Regions from separate parts of the Luteococcus sp. Sow4_B9 genome, predicted to be linked through region 1. Evidence: riboswitches for the same ligand, from Rfam matches in the RefSeq annotation. Region 1 holds a riboswitch; each other region holds the start of a gene.

Region 1 (5,425 bases):
CAGGACGTCGGCCTGGGTCACGGCATCCAGGGCGGTGGTCGGTTCGTCGGCGATCAACAACCGTGGCCGGGCCATGACGGCCGTCGCCAGGACCACCCGCTGCAACTGCCCGCCGCTGAGCTGGAAGGGGTAACGGCTGGCCGTGGCCTCCGGGTCCAGTCCCACCTCCTCCAGCGCGGTCAGGATGGTGCTGCGATAGGCCGAACTGCTCGTCGTCCTGTGCGCCCGCAGCGCCTCGGCCATGTGGGCACCGATCCGGTGGTACGGGGAGAAGGCCCCGGCGTAGTTCTGGAAGACGTAGCAGATCTCCGTCCCTCGGATCCGACGCATGTTCCGGCGGCCCTGGGTCAGCAGGTCATGTTCGCCCAGCCGCAGCATGGTGGCCGTGCGAGTCAGGCCAACCGGCAGCAGGTCCCCAATCGCATGGGCGGTCACGCTCTTGCCGGAGCCGCTCTCGCCCACCAGTGCGAACCATTCGCCGGGCCGCACGTCAACGTCGATTCCGTGCACCAATTCCACTCCGCGGGGTGCCGTGACCCTCAGGTCCTGGATCTGCAGGGTCATGTCGCTGCTCCCGTCGTGATCCGGGTGGGGTCGGTGGAGTACTGCCGGGCCAGTGCGTCGCCGGCCAGGCTGGTCAGCAGCACCACGACGAAGATCGCCAACCCGGGGGCGAACATCAACAGCGAGGTCCGGCCGAAGTAGGCCCGCCCCTCGTTCAGCATGGCGCCCCATTCCGGGGAGGGCTGGGGCACGCCCAGCCCCAGGAAGGACAGGGAGGCCACCAGCAGGACGATCTTGCCGATGTCCAGCGTGACCAGGCTGAGCACGGGGCCGATCACGTGCGGGACCAGGTGCCGGTGGATGATCCGGGTGGTCCGCGCGCCACTGATCCTGGCGGACATGAAGTAGTCCCGGGTCTTCTCCTCCACGACGATGCTGCGCACCAGCCGGGTGTAGCCGATCCACTTGACCACGACGATCGCGAAGACCAGGTTGAGCACGCCCGGCCCCAACAGGCCGGTCAGCACAATGGCCACCACATATTCCGGCAGGGCCATGAAGGCGTCGCAAAGCCGCATCAGGACCCAGTCGAGCCGGCCGCCCAGGTAGCCCGAGTAGAGGCCGAGCGGCACGCCGATCCCGGCCGAGAGCGCCAGGGCCAGCATGGAGATCCCCACCGTGGTGCGGCCACCGGTGAGGATCCGGGACCAGATGTCGCGGCCGAGTTGGTCGGTTCCGGCCAGGTGTTGCCAGCTGCTGGGCAGCAGCGCCTGGGACAGGTCCACCCGGAGCGGATCGTGCGGGGCCAGCCAGGGGCCAGCCAGTCCGACCAGCAGGAGCAGGACGACGGCGGTGGCCAGGGTCACGGTGTTGCGGTTGATCGTCATCGTTTTCCCTTCAGCCGGACCTCGGGGCTGATCCACCGGTAGCTGAGGTCCACCAACCGGTTGATCCCGATGATGGCGATGCCGAGCACCAGGATGAAGCCCTGGATCACGGCGTAGTCGCGTCGGGTGACCGCCTCGACGGCGAGCTTGCCCACCCCGGGAAGCCCGAAGACCGCCTCCACCACCACGGAGCCGGACAGCAGGCTGCCCAGGCTGACGCCCATCATGGTGATGACCGGGATCAGGCTGGCCCGCAGGATGTGCTGGCGGCGCAGCGCCCGTTCGGGGACTCCCCGGGCGCGGGCCGAACGGACGAAGTCGCGGTGCTGGCTCTCCTGGAAGGAGTTCCGGAAGAGTTTGATGAAGGGCGGGGCCATGGCGACGGTCAGGGCGACGCAGGGCAGGATCAGCCCCGCGCCGTCGCGCCAGCCGGAGGCCGGCAACAGCCGCAGGTCCACGGCGAACCACTGGATCAGCAGCAGGCCCAGCCAGAAGGTCGGCATGGAGGCGGCGAGGTAGCACCCGGCAGCCACCAGCCGATCGATCCATGTGCCCGGATGCGTGGCGGCCAGGGTCCCCAGGGTCAGCACCGTCGTCAGGGTCATGGCGATCGAGGTCAAGGCCAGCAGGGCGGTTGCGGGCAGGGCCTTGGCCAACTCGTGTGCCACCGTCTGGCCGGTCATCGCCGACATCCCGAGGTCGCCGCGCAGCAGTCCCGACAGGTAGCGCCAGTACCGGATGGCCAAGGGGTCATCCAGCCCCAGCTGGGCGCGGTAGGCGGCAATCTCGTCCTGGCTGAGGGCAATGGTATCCACCCTCAGCACCGACAGTGCGGCGTCGCCGGGGGCCAGGGCCACCACCAGGAAACTCACCACGGTGAGGAACCAGATGCTGAACAGGATCCCGCCCGCGGGTCGCACCAGCCGGACCAGCGGGTCAAGCACGGTCGAGGTCCTTGGTGATCATCGGGTACTCAAACTCATTGGTGGGGGTCTGCCAGCCGGTGACGCCCTTGGCGAAGGCGGCAGTCTCCATGGGGGCCACCAGGTAGCTGTTCAGCTGGCGCTCCCGGACCGTGATCCCCAATTGCTTGGCAACCGTGGCTCGTTCCTCGGTGTTCGGAGCACTGTTGAACTGTTCGATCAGCTTGTTCAAGGCAGGGTCATCCAGCTGCCCATGGTTCTGCGCGCCGCCGTGGGTGAGCGAGCCGTGGATGAAGTAGGAACCGTCGCCCCGGGTCACCGTGTTGGCGGAGTAGGTGGCCACATCCCATTCCTTGCTGGTCAGGTGCTCGTCGATGTTGTCCGCGGTGACGATCTTGAAGCTGATCCCAACCTGGCTGGCGGAGTTCTCCATCACCTGGGCGATCTGGGGCAGCTCGGGCCGTGCCACATAGGTGACGATGTTCATCGTGAGCGGCTTGCCCTTGCTGGTCACCTTGCCATTGCTGACCTCCAGCCCGGCCTGCTGGAAGTACTTGAGTGCCGCCTCCTTGCCGGATGGCCGGGTCACCTGCCCGGGGGAGATGGCGGTCTTGCCGGGGAAGGGATTGTCGGTGGGCTCGGCGTAGCCGCTCATCACGGTCTTGGCGATGGCCGGCCGGTCCATCAAGGCGTCGATTCCCCGACGGAAGGGCTCCTTGGCCCACAGTGCGGCCTGGGGGCCCTTGTAGTTGAACAGCAGGTGGTAGACCCGGGTTCCCGTCCGGGTCTCGACGGTGTACCGGTCGTCCTTCTTCAACCCGTCGAGGGTTTCGGTGGAGGGTCGGTAGATCACGTCGGCCTCCCCGGACTGCAGCGCCAGCAGCCGGGCATTCGCGTCCTGGTTGGCGGTCATGGTGACCCGCTCCAGCTTGGCCTTGCCACCCCAGTACGCGTCGAACCGGCTCAGTTCGGCCGCCCCGGTGGTGTTGAAGCTGTCGAACTTGAACGGCCCGGTGCCGACGGGCTTCTCGATGCCGGCCTCGGGGTCGATGATGGCGGTGTTGAAGTGGATGAATTCGCTCATCAGGCCCGCATAGGGCTTGTCGGTGGTGATGGTGAGGGTCTGCCCGTCGGCCTTCATGGATTCGATCGGCAGCAGCTTCTTCACGCCCGGGTTCTTGCTGATCGCCCGGTCGATGTTCTGCTGCACCACCTGTGCGGTCAGCTTCTTGCCGTTGTGGAAGGTGACCCCGTTGCGGATGGTGAGCTGCCAGGTATGGCCCTTCTGGGTCCAGGCCGTGGCCAGACCGGGGGACAGGGCCCCGGTCTTGATGTCCAGCTTGACCAGCGTCTCGACGGTGCCAGAATTCAGGACGAAGGCCGTCTGCACCACGTGCGGGTCGGTGGTGTTGGCCGGGTAGACGGTCACCAGGCGCAGCGTGTGCGGGGCTCCCGACGAGGCCGAGTCATCCGAGACGCCGCATCCGGTCAGGACAACGGCGGCCGTCATGAGGGCGGCGAGGGTCTTCTTCATGGTGGTTTCTCTCCAGGATCGTGGATGCCAAAGCATCCGGAAGAGAATCCAGGCAGCAGAACACTGCCGACTGGCTGACCTGTGACCGGCCAACAGCGGCTCGTAGCGGGCACGGGTGTGCGCCCATTTTCGTTCCCTCCATCTGCGTGGATTCCTGAACGGACACGCAGGCAGTTCTCCTGGCTCCAGTTCATGGGCCGCACTCGCCTTCCCAGCCCCGAAGGGCCAGTGGCATCGTGAGTGCGGCCTCCCTGTCACAGTGGCGAGACCGCGCCGGACTCACACCGGCTTCTCTGTTGGGCCCTGACGGGCACCTACGTGTACGTGGCGGAGCATAGCACCGGGCCGGGCCAACTCGGCTCGCCCACGGGAACAGATGTGGTGATGCCGCCCCCACATCGTGAAGTGGGGTTCCAGTCAGGGCAATGAAGTGATGACTCCACGGCATGGGTCAGGGGCGTGGAGGTACCTGACGTCAGGCGGTGATCCGCATCCACTTCCCGGAGCCGAAGCGATGGCGCACGATCAGGAAGCGGACGACCTCCTCCAGACTGAGCATGGCGTAGACCCAGGGCAGTGACAGGAGCCAGATGAAGGCGCCGGCCAGGGCAAGCGGCACGCCGACGAGCCACGCGGCGAGGCTTTCGCTGAGCAGTTGGAAGCGGCTGTCTCCACCGGCGGGGAGGATGCCGCCCGAGATCACCTGGTTGGCCACCTTGAACACGAGGTACACGGCCAGGATCCGCAGCACGGCGGTGGCCTGGGTCGCGGCCGTGTGATCGACGGAGTAGAGGTCCACGTAGAGGGGAGCGACGAGGGCAAGCCCCGCGCCGAGGAGCACCGCGCCACCCATCCCGATCCGCAGCAGCAGCCGGGCGTCACCGAGTGCGGCGTCGCGTCGCTGATGGCCCAGGTGATCTCCCATGATCGGGATGGCAGCGGCTGCCAGGCCGCCGGTGAGCCCGAAGATCATGCTCTGCAGGGGATAGGTGAGGGCCATCGCGGCCAGCGACTGTGTGCCGATCCGGCCGTAGACGCCGGTGTAGGTGTTCTCGCTGAGCACCCACAGCAGTTCAGTGGCCACTTGCGGCACGGCTGTCCCGGCGATGGCACAGCTGGTCCTGCGGGGCAGCAGTGCCCAACCTGCATGGTCGCCGACGAGGCGAACCAGACTGGCGGCGACCAGCGTGAGCCAGGCGCCGGCGCATGTGCCGCAAGGGCTCGGGCTTGCCGATCCCCGAGATGGGGTCGCGCAGCGATCGATTGGACGCGATGTCAGCGGCAAGTGATGTAGTGATACTCCGGCCAGACAGGCTCAAATTCCGTGCCGCGAAGCTGGAGGGTACCCACATTGCCTTGCCACGTGAGGCTATAGGTCCCCAGGCTGATCGGGCTGTATCCGTCATCGGCGGAGTACTGGCTCACCGGGGACGTGGTCCACCTCCCTGCAGGAAGGACATGGACAACTCCCGAGCCCAAGAGCAGGAAGGACCTCTCATCCACAACGACGAGACAGCCATCCGGGCCGGACGGCTCGAGCACGTGGTAGGTGCTGGGGAGGTCACTCACGATGCTCC
Region 2 (5,425 bases), on a different contig from region 1:
CAGCTGGATGGCCAGCACCAGACAGAGCCGTTGTCCCTCGGACAGGTCGCGCGGGTGGCGATCCGGGTCCAGGTCGCTGCCCAGTTCGGCCAGGATCGCCGCCGTCGTCCCGGAAGCAGACCCGGTCTCTGCATCCGCCTGGGCACATTCCTGGGCGACGGTCGGCAGGTACAGCAGGTCGGCGGCATCCTGGGGCACCAGGGAGACCAGCTCCCGGGCGCGCCCAGGCCCCACGCGACGCGGGTCCTCCCCTTGCACGTCGATCACCCCCGCGCTGTCGATGGCCCCCTGCACGGCCCACAGCAGCGACGACTTGCCCGCGCCATTGCGACCCATCACGGCGGTGATCGTGCCGGCCCGCAAGGACAGGCTGACATCGTCCACGGCCCGCACCTGGCCATGACTCACCTGCAGTCCCTGCACGCGGGCCACCTCCGCACCGCCCAGCCCATCGGCCTCCAGACTGCTCGCGGCAGGTGCCACGCTGACGCCCTCGCGCTGCGCCCGACGACGCGCATCTCGCACGCTGCGGGGCACCTCCTGCCAGCCCAGACGACGCGCCAGGGCACTCAGTGGCGGCACCACGTCCGCCCGGGCGAGAATTTCGCCCGCATCGCCGTACTCGACGCTGCCGTCGCCGGGCAACCAGAGCACCGAATCAGCGACGTGCATGACCCTCTCCAGACGGTGCTCCGCCAGCACGACGGTCAGACCCACCTCGTGAACCAGGGTCGTGATCGCGGACAACACGTCCTGCGCCGCAGTCGGGTCCAGGGCGCTGGTGGGCTCGTCGAGCACCACCACCCGCGGCTGGGCCGCCAGCACGGAGGCAATCGCCACCCTCTGCTGCTGCCCGCCGGACAGTTCGGTCAGGGCACGTCGACGCAGGTCGGCGATCCCCATGATGTCGAGCGTCTCCTCGACGCGTTTGCGCATGGCCCGCGGATCGATGCCCAGTTGCTCCATGCCGTAGGCGACCTCGTCCTCGACGAGGTCGGTCACGAAGCCGGCCAGCGGATTCTGCCCCACATGTCCCACCACCTCTGCCAGGTCCCGGGGCCGGTGGGTGCGTGTGGAACGCCCGTTGACGCGCACGTCACCCGCCAGGTGGCTCCCACTGAAATGCGGCACCAGGCCATTGATGGCCCCCAGCAGGGTGGACTTCCCGGTTCCGGTGCGCCCCACGACGAGGCACAGATCCCCATCGGGGATGGTCAGGCTGGCCCCCATGATCGTCGGGCGTGCCGCACCGCTGTGGCGGATGGTGACGTCGTCGAATTCGATCACGGCATCTCCTTCGCGAGCGTCTCTTCTGTCGGCAGTGGCGTGGTGAACAGGGGTGAGGCGATGGCCACCAGCAGGGGCAGCACCCACAGGTGCAGCAGCGGCCACTGCGGCGGTGAGGCCGGTGTCATGGCCACGTCCGGGGCCAGCCGGACCAGCGCGATGCTGGACAGGGCCGCCACCAGGCCGGCCATGCACAGCGCATGTTCCGGGGCCCCCCAGGCATCTGGCCGGTAGCGGGTGACCGCCAGGCGTCGCCCGGACAGCCGGATGCCGATCGCGGCCAACAGGCACCCGGCGACGAGGCAGGACCAGGACCAGGGACCAGCACCGGGCACGCCCAGCAGCAGGAAGGTGCCGTAGGTGATCAGGACCATCGACGCGAGCATGGCACCCGTGGTCGCCGGCCCCACCGGCTCCTGCTGGTGCGTGCGGCCGTAGCCACGCGATTCCATGCCGGCGGCCAGCAGCAGGGACCGGTCGATGGCGTCCTCCAGCACCGGAACCAGCACGGTCCCGGCAGCGCGCCAGCCGGTCGACCGACCACCCCGGAGGCGTCGGGCGCGACGCACCCGGCCGACGCTCTCGATGAGCTGGGGCGCGACGCTGAGCGCCACCACCAGCGCGACGCTGAGCTGGTAGAGCGCCGGCGGGACCGACCGCAGCGCCCGGCGCGGATTGGCCAGGGAATTCGCCGCGCCCACGCACAGCAACATGGCCACCAGGCGCAGCGAGTCGTACAGGGTGTACAACAGCGCGTCGAGGGTCACCGGACCGCCCAGCCGCACTCCGGCGGCCCAGGCCGGCAGCTCGATGCTGGGCAGGGTGAACAGCACCTGCCCGGAGCGATTGACGCCCATGAAGACCTGGAAGATCATCCGGATGCCCAGAACCACCAGGGCCAGCGTGAGATAGGCACTGGTCGAGCGGGCCCAGGGGGCGTCGGACCTGCGCTCCAGCACCACCAGCCAGACCAGCGCGGTGGCCAGGACAACCACGAGCGGATTGTGCAGCAGGCTCACGGCCACGGCACAGCCCAGGGCCCACCCCCACCAGGCCATCGGGTGCACTGCGCGCGCCACGGTGCGTCTGGCCACGGTCGGTACCTCGACGGCACGGCCTGCGGCCACGGAACGGGACATCGGGCAGGAACTCCCAGGCTCATGCATGCGAGCAGCAGGGGCGATCCCCAGCCCCCGCATGCCTCGACGGGTGGATGAAGCTTTGCTGAGATGGGCATTCCGGCTCGGACATGGTCCTCACGGCTGCGGGTCAGCTCCGGTCTCCCACCGGATTCCCCCATCGCAATGGATCCACGGTATCCCCTGTCCGCAGGCTGGACGAACCGCCCTCGAGGACGGCACGATCCGTCCAGCACACTCTCAGCCGGCTGCCACTGTCCACGGCTAGCGTTGCCGGATGGACAGTCCGACGCTGGTCACCATCGCCGTCCTCACCTTCCACCGCCCGGAACAGATCCGGCAGACGGTGGCCCTGTTGTGCCGTCAGGCCCGGGAGCAGGACGCCGCGTGGCAGGTGGAGGTTCTGGTGGTGGACAACGATCCTGCCGGCTCGGGACGCGCCGCCGTCGAAGCCCTCGACCTGCCCGGCGTCCGCGTCGTGGTGGAGTCCACGCCCGGCATCGCCGCGGCCCGCAATCGGGCACTCGATGAGGCTCGGGGCCGAGACGTCCTGCTCTTCCTGGACGACGACGGCCGCCCGGCACCCGGTTGGCTCAGCCTGATGCTCGAAACCTGGCGGCAGAGCCACCCGGCGGCCGTCGCCGGCTGGGTGGACACCCGCTATCTGGGTCGGGTTGACCCGTGGATCCATGCCGGGGGCTTCTTCACCCGGCGCCGTTGGAGGGACGGCCAGCCCCTGCAGGCCGCCGCCTGCGGCAACCTGCTCCTGGACCTGCACCAACTGGGCGATCTTCGCTTTGCCCGGAGTCTGGGCCTGAGCGGCGGGGAGGACACCCTGCTCACCCGGCAGTTGGTGGCCCGAGGGGGGCGCATCGTCTTCTGCCACGACGCCGTCGTGGAGGACCAGGTGGCAGTGGAACGGATGACGCGGGGTTGGGTGCTGCAGCGTGCGCTGAGCCATGGCAATACCGGCGGACTCCTGGACATCCACCTGTCCAGCTCCGCGCTGGCCCGCCCGCGACTCCTGGCCCAGGGGTTGGTCCGGCTGGCAGGGGGCGGCCTGCGGTCCGGCCTGGGCACCGTCACCGGCGACCGGACCCACAGCGCCCGGGGCGCGAGGGCCGCCATGCGCGGACTCGGTATGGTGCTGGCCGCGACCGGGCTTGCCTATCAGGAGTACCAGCGCCACGGCAGCTGGAGGCAGCGTTTCTCCCGGGTGCCCGAGGACCTGGCTCCCGGTCAGCCCCGCGGGGTCCGCATCAAGCCTTCGTAGACCACATCCGTCGTACACCCCATCCGTCGTAGACCACATCCGTCGTACAGATCAGGAGATGCCCGTGCAGCCTGCAGTCCGCACCCTTTTGCGTACCCCCGCCCATCGGGTCCTCGGCCCCGTGATCGGCTCCACCGTCTCCGTGCGGACCGAGCAGCCCCAGGTGGTGCTGACCTTCGACGACGGCCCACTGCCCGGGAGCACGGAGCAGCTGGCGGAGGTACTGGCGGACCACGACGCCCGTGCGGTCTTCTTCGTGCTGATGACGCGGGTTTCCCGAGCTCCGGGGCTGGTACGTGACCTGGCCGCCGCCGGGCACGAGATCGGGCTGCACGGCCTGGACCATCGACGGATCACGTCGCTGCGCACCCGCGAGGCCGACGAGTGGCTGAGGCGGGCCCATGCGGAACTCACCGAGGCCGTCGACGCGCCCGTCACGCTCTTTCGTCCTCCGCACGGTGCCCAGAATCCGGCAACCCGACTGTTGGCTGCCCGTCACGGACTGCGGACCGTGTTGTGGTCAGGAACCACCTGGGACTGGAAGGACGTCACCCACGAGGAGCGGGTGGCCAAGGCCATGGCGGATGCCCGGCCGGGAGCCATCCTGCTGGCCCACGACGGGTCGGCCGACGCCTCCGACTTGGCGAGCGAGGCCGCCGTCACGGACGTGGACAAGCCCCGCCTGCTCGACGACGTGCTGCACGGACTGACGGATCGCGGACTGCGGGCCACCACACTGGAGCAGGCACTGCAGACCGGCACGGCCGTGAACCGGCTCAGCTTCTCCCGCTGAGATCCTCGATTCCCGACCCGTCAGGCCCCGTACTCGGGGTCCTTCTCCCCCAGGAAGTCCTTGGCCGCCTGGACGCCGAGCAGGACGTCGGCCGGATTGGCCACCGCCACGGCAATACGTCGACGCTGGATGGCGCTCATGTCCTCGGGGAGTCGGTCCACGTCGAACCAGCCGACCGCAACGGACTCGTCATCACCGACGACGGCCTCGCCGCTGACGTAGCGAGCGCGGAAGGTGTGGTCGAGGTAGTCGTTCTGGTCCCCATTGTCGTACTGCATCCAGCCGGTGGGGCTCATCCAGACCATCCGTTCGATCTCGATGATGACGCCCGCCTCCTCCTCGGCCTCCCGGACGGCCGCGACGTGCGGGTCCTCACCGGGTTCGACGATGCCGCAGATGGGTGTCCACTTGCCGTTGTCCGCGCGCTGGACGCACAGCACCTGCTCGACGCGTGGCCCCGGACGCAGCACCACCGCCGTGGTTCCGGGCAACCAGAGCAGGGCCGTTCCGACGTGCTTGCGAAGTTCCAGGATGAAGTCCGGTGTGGGCATGCTCACCACAGTAGTGTGAGGAATCAGTCCAGAGTGTGATTGGTTCCTCCCAGAGCTGACGGGCGGCCTCGGTTGCCCCTAGAATCCGAAGAGCAAGGCCATGCCCGTGGCCCGTTCAAGGAGGAACAGTGGGAAACCAGATCACCAAGGTGCTCGTGGCGAACCGCGGCGAGATCGCCGTCCGTGTCATTCGTGCCGCCGCCGATGCCGGGATCGGGAGCGTCGCGATCTACGCCGACAGCGACTCGGAGGCGCTCTTCGTCAGCCTGGCTGACGAGGCCTTCGCGCTGAACGGTGCCACTCCGGCAGAGACCTACCTCAATGTCGAGAAGATCCTTGCCATCGCCGAGCAGAGCGGTGCCAACGCCGTGCACCCCGGCTA
Region 3 (5,425 bases), on a different contig from region 1:
ACTGCGGCGAGCAGGAGTGAAGCCCAGCTCCCGCCACCCCCATCGCAAGCGCGTGTGCACCAGCCAGTACAACCCGGCAGCCATCACCAGCACGGCGACGGACATCGCGAAGGGCAGCAGCTGACGCGCCACCCCGAAGCGTCGCGCCAGCAACAAGCCGCCGACCAGTACGCCCACCGGCACGACCAGACCGAACGCGAAGGCGGCCAGCACGTCCCGCCATGCCGGAACCGGCAAACGTGTCTGCGTGGACGGGTGAGTCGGACTGGTCACGATCATGACGCCCACCCTATGAAGGGCACCCCGCCCCTCGCCTCGGGCGATCGGAGGCTGCCGCCCCGACGCGGGTCGCCACCGCACCCCTTCCAAGGTCGGGGTGCTTGGCCCGGGTGGATCGGCCCGAGCGGAGTGGATCAGCCGCCGGTGAAGGGAGGCAGGACGTCCACCACCTCGGCCTGCTGCGGCCAGGCGGCATCGCCGGGCAGCGCAGCCCCGTCGGCCAGGAAGGAGCACCGCTCCAGCACCGTCGCGGCCCCCGGACGCAGCTGCGCCAAGACCTCCCTGACGGTGCCCTGCTGGGCCTGCTGCACGCTCTCCTCGGTCACTCCTGCGGCATGCGCGGCACCGGCAAACCAACGAATCTGCATCTCAGCCTCCAATGGCATTCATGGGACGTTCGGGTTGGATGAAGTGCAGGCCGAAGCCGCCGGCATCGCTGCCATGGGCCCGCGGCTTGGCCCACATCGTCTCGGCCCACACCTGGGCGATCTCCTCGTCGCTCGCGCCGGAGCGCAGGGGGGTGCGCAGGTCGGTCTCCCGTTGTGAGAACAGGCACGAGCGCAACTGGCCGTCGGCGCTGATGCGGGTGCGGTCACAGGCCGCGCAGAAGGGTTCGGTGACCGATGCGACGATCCCCACCGTGCCGAGGGTGGCTCCCTGGGCGGAGAGCACCTCCCACCGCTGGGCCGGCGCCGGGCCGCGTCCGGGCAGTTCGCGCAGCCGATGACGCTGCTCGATGATGCCGCGGATGTCGGCGGCAGAGATCAGGTTCTCCCGTGCCCAGTCGCGCGTGGCGCCGATCGGCATCTGTTCGATGAAGCGCAGCTCGGAGCCCTCGGCCAGGCAGAAGTCCAGCAGGTCGTGCAGCTCGTGGTCATTGATTCCGGCGAGCAGCACAGAATTGATCTTGACCGGGTTGAGCCCGGCCTCGACGGCGCCCCGAATGCCGTCCAGGACCCGCTGCAGACCGTCACGCCGCGTCATGGCTGCGTAGGTCTCGGGATGCACGGTGTCGAGCGAGACGTTCACCCGGTGCAGGCCGGCACTGGCCAGCGCCTTGGCCTTCTCGGCCAGCCCGATGCCATTGGTGGTCAGCGCGATCTCCACGTCGGGGTGGGCCACGGCGATGGCCCGGATGATCTGGTCCAGGTCCGGTCTGGTCAGCGGCTCCCCACCGGTCAACCTGATCTTGGTGACGCCCAGCTGGCTGATGCCGATGTGGGCCAGACGAGCCAGCTCGTCGACCGACAGGATCGTGGCACGGGGCAACCAGGTCACCCCGGTGGCGGGCAGGCAGTAGGTGCAACGCAGGTTGCACACGTCGGTGACCGACAGGCGCAGGTCCGTTGCCGTGCGCCCGAAGCGGTCCACCAGCTGCCGAGAAGTCACGAGCCACATGCTACGGCCCATTCCGTGTTTTGTCGGATCGGGCCGCTAGGGTTTGGACCATGCCCCATGCTGCCGTGCTCGATACCGCGCTGGATCCTCGCCGGGCCCGCGATGCCGTGATGACCAGTACCGATGGCGCCTGCGTCCTGTTCGAGGGCGTGGTGCGCAACCATGACCACGGACGTGAGGTGACCGCGCTGGCCTACAGCGCCCACCCCGACGCCGCCCGAGCCATGGAGACCGTGGTGCGAGAGGTGGAAGAGGAATTCCAGGTGACCGCCTTCGCCGAGCACCGCGTCGGAGACCTGGTGATCGGCGACGTGGCGCTGGTGGCGGCCTGCTCCAGCGCCCACCGGGCGCAGGCCTTCACCGCCTGCGGGGCCCTGGTGGACCGGATCAAGGAACGCGTCCCGGTCTGGAAGAACCAGCACTTCGGCGACGGCAGCAGTGAATGGGTGGGGCTGGGTGACTGCTGACATGCCCACCACGACCTCCGGCTCCGCGGTGCCCGGCCAGTGGCACCGCCAGCGCCGCATCATGGGAGAGGCGGGCCAGGAGCGCCTCGCCCGCGCCCGCGTCCTGGTGGTGGGCTGCGGGGGGCTCGGCGCCGGGGCCATCCCGGCCCTCACCGCCGCCGGCATCGGCCAGCTGACCCTGCTGGACGATGACGTGGTCGAGAACACCAACCTCAACCGCCAGACCCTGTTCACCGCCCAGGACATCGGCCAGCCCAAGGTCGAGCTGGCCGCCCGACGCATGCGCGCCCTCTCCCCACAGGCCACGATCACCGCCCTGGACCATCGACTGACCGGCCAGGACGTCGAGCTGGTCGCCCAGCATGACGTCGTGGTCGACTGCACGGACCGCGCAGCCTCCCGTCAGGCGATCTCCGGGGCCTGCCGTGCAGCTGGGGTCCCGTGGGTTTGGGCGGCCATCGATGGCTGGACGGCGGTCCTCAGCGTCTTTGCCCCGGGAGGGGTGCAGTGGGAGGACGTGGTGCCGGATCCGACGGAGGCCCCGGCCCCACTGGACATCCTGGGATCCGCCCCTGCCCTGGCGGGAGCCTGGCAGGCGGCCGAGACCGTCAAACTGCTCACCGGTCTGGGCACCCCCTTGGTCGGGCGCCTGGCCGTCGTGGACCTGTTGGGCGCCGACGTCCGTTTCGTCGACCTGAGCGCCCGCTGAGCGCGACGATCCCGTCAACCTGTCAGCGGCCCCGCGCACCCGTCGAGTCCTGCCACAATGGGACCGCTCCCCCGGCAACGGGCGCCCGTGCCCGAATGAATCGACACAACACTGGAAGGCACATCCATGAGCTTCACCGAACAGCTGCTCGATCCGGCCAAGCGCCCGCAGGTGGTCGAGGCCATCTCCACCGTCATCGACCAGGAGGTCGAGTCCAAGGGTGGTCTGGGTGGCATGGCCATCAAGACGGCCTACGCCAGCGCCAAGAAGATGAAGGACGGCATCGTCCCCAAGGGCACCGACGCGATGCTCCCGGAGATCGCCTCCGCTCTGGCCCCCTACTGGGAGGCCAAGGGTGACCAGGACTTCGGCAGCTACCTGTCGAGCCGTTCGGGTGAGGTGGCCGACGCGCTGCTCGCCGTCGCCGATGCCAAGGCCGAGTCGCCCGACAACGCCGCCATCGCCAAGATCTACAAGCCGATCCGCGGCAAGGCCAAGGGCTACGTCGAGGAGGCCCTGCCCCGCCTGGCCACCGCGATCACCCCCTTCGTCAGCTGACGCAGTCGAAGAACAGACCCGACGGTGCCGGTGTCCCCATGGGGGCACCGGCACCGTCGTGCTTCCCGAGTCCAAGCCCACCACAGGCCTACGAGGTAAGACCATTTCGGGCAAAATGCGGCCCCGCCCCTCCGCGCGAACTCGAGCCCGCTAGTGTGGAGGTGCTGGTTCGGCCCATGCAGATGGGCCGTCGCAAGAGGGAATCCGGTGTGAATCCGGAACTGTCCCGCAGCGGTGAATGGGAACGACACCACCCGTCCGGCATGCGAGGGATCGCACGCCTCCAAGTGGCGCAGGCAACTGCACCACTGGACGACAAGCACTGGGTCTGGGCCTGGGAAGCGGTGGTCGAGGAAGACGCCTGACGGCGAAGCGCCCATGAGTCCGAAGACCTGCCAGTCGCGTCGCGCCAGCCAGGTGCGCCGCTGGAGACGACCCACCGCGAACAGTCCTGCAGGGTGTTCCCGGACAGGCCGTCACCGCCAGAATGAGCCGAGGAGCACTTCAGTCCGGTCGGAGGCCGAGAGGCCAGCCGACGACAACCTCATCGGAGCAGGAGTCCCATGACAACGACCGAGCAGGTCGCCCGCGAGGGAGCTGGAGAGTTCAAGCTCGCCAGCGACTTCGCGAAGCCGGGGATGGACACGTGGCGCGCTGCCGCCGCGAAGGTCCTCAACCGCGGGCGCCCAGAAGACAAGCTACTGACCGGCGACGAGGCCGTGGCCCGTCTCGTGACCACCACCGTCGACGGCATCGAGATCGCCCCCATCTACACGCTGGAGGATGCCCCGGAGGACCTCGGCGTCCCCGGCGTGGCCCCCTTCACCCGAGGCACCACCGTCCACAACGGTGAGGCAGACGCCTGGGACGTGCGTGCACTGCACGAGGATCCCGACGCCGCTTTCACCCGCAAGGCCGTGCTGACCGACCTCGAGCGCGGCGCGACGAGCCTGTGGTTCCGTCTGGACCCCGACGCCATCGCGGCCGACCAGCTCGGTGAGATGCTGGCCGACGCCATGCTGGAGCTCATCACGGTGGAGGTCTCCAGCCGCACCGACCAGGCCGCCGCCGCCGAGGCGCTGCTGGCCCTGGTGGAGGCGAACGACAAGCCGAAGAACCAGAAGAGCGTCGTGCTCGGCCTGGACCCGATCGGCTGCGCGGCCCTCAACGGCACCACCCCCCAGCTCGACGGGCTGGCCGAGTGGACCAAGCGGATCGACGGCATGCGCGCCTCGCGGGCCATCGTCGTGGATGCCACCATCTGGCACAATGCCGGCGCCGGCGACGTCCACGAGCTGGGCTTCGCCCTCGCCACGGGCGTCGAGTACGTCCGTGCACTGATGGCCCAGGGCCTGACCGCTGACCAGGCCTTCGACACGATCGACTTCCGCGTCACCGCGACCGTCGACCAGTTCGCCACCATCGCCAAGCTGCGCGCCCTGCGCACCGCCTGGTCCAAGGTGGGCGAGACCTTCGGCGTCTCCGAGGCCAAGCGTGGTGCCCGCCAGCACGCCGTCACCTCGTGGCGTGAGGTCACCCGTGACGACGCCTACGTCAACATGCTGCGCGCCACCATCAGCACCTTTGCTGCCGGCGTCGGTGGCGCCGAGGCGATCACCGTGCTCCCCTTCGACACCGCGTGGGGCCTGCCCGGCGACTTCAGCCGCCGCATCGCCCGCAACACGCAGATCGTGCTCGCCGAGGAGTCCAACATCGTCCGCGTCAATGACCCGGCCGGTGGCTCCTGGTACGTGGAGACGCTGACGCGCAAGCTCGCGGAGGCCGCCTGGGCCGTCCTGGGCAGGATCGACGCTGCCGGTGGCATGGCCAAGGCCGTCGTCGACGGACTGCCGATGAGCGAGCTCGAGCCGGTCATCGCCGAGCGCGCCAAGCGCCTGGCCAACCGCAAGAAGCCGATCACCGGTGTCTCCGAGTTCCCGAATGCCGGCGAGGCCGCGGTGACCACCGCCAAGCCGCGTCCGGAGGCCCCGGAGTACAAGGGCCTGCAGTGGAA

Evidence for each region. A riboswitch is a leader RNA that binds a small molecule or an ion and turns the genes downstream of it on or off. The one in region 1 is predicted to bind cobalamin.
Region 2: it holds a riboswitch for cobalamin, as region 1 does, so the genes downstream of both, ACTQ49_RS01775 (CbiQ family ECF transporter T component) here and ACTQ49_RS13340 (ABC transporter substrate-binding protein) in region 1, are expected to answer to the same signal.
Region 3: it holds a riboswitch for cobalamin, as region 1 does, so the genes downstream of both, mutA (methylmalonyl-CoA mutase small subunit) here and ACTQ49_RS13340 (ABC transporter substrate-binding protein) in region 1, are expected to answer to the same signal.

The regions. Positions count from the first base shown of each region.
Region 1 covers NZ_JBQKKT010000028.1:23,737-29,161, forward strand. Annotated here, with positions in the region: gene ACTQ49_RS13325 (ABC transporter ATP-binding protein) at 1-564, opposite strand, end outside; gene nikC (nickel transporter permease) at 561-1,391, opposite strand; gene ACTQ49_RS13335 (ABC transporter permease) at 1,388-2,335, opposite strand; gene ACTQ49_RS13340 (ABC transporter substrate-binding protein) at 2,328-3,848, opposite strand; cobalamin riboswitch at 4,001-4,181, opposite strand; gene ACTQ49_RS13345 (MATE family efflux transporter) at 4,324-4,932, opposite strand.
Region 2 covers NZ_JBQKKT010000002.1:97,106-102,530, reverse strand. Annotated here, with positions in the region: gene ACTQ49_RS01780 (ABC transporter ATP-binding protein) at 1-1,230, opposite strand, end outside; gene ACTQ49_RS01775 (CbiQ family ECF transporter T component) at 1,284-2,381, opposite strand; cobalamin riboswitch at 2,499-2,625, opposite strand; gene ACTQ49_RS01770 (glycosyltransferase family 2 protein) at 2,704-3,699, shown strand; gene ACTQ49_RS01765 (polysaccharide deacetylase family protein) at 3,764-4,492, shown strand; gene ACTQ49_RS01760 (NUDIX hydrolase) at 4,513-5,043, opposite strand; gene ACTQ49_RS01755 (ATP-binding protein) at 5,172-5,425, shown strand, end outside.
Region 3 covers NZ_JBQKKT010000004.1:203,777-209,201, forward strand. Annotated here, with positions in the region: gene ACTQ49_RS04700 (CPBP family intramembrane glutamic endopeptidase) at 1-279, opposite strand, end outside; gene ACTQ49_RS04705 (MoaD/ThiS family protein) at 414-647, opposite strand; gene moaA (GTP 3',8-cyclase MoaA) at 649-1,677, opposite strand; gene ACTQ49_RS04715 (molybdenum cofactor biosynthesis protein MoaE) at 1,728-2,144, shown strand; gene ACTQ49_RS04720 (HesA/MoeB/ThiF family protein) at 2,146-2,853, shown strand; gene ACTQ49_RS04725 (DUF6918 family protein) at 2,980-3,411, shown strand; cobalamin riboswitch at 3,560-3,825, shown strand; gene mutA (methylmalonyl-CoA mutase small subunit) at 3,975-5,425, shown strand, end outside.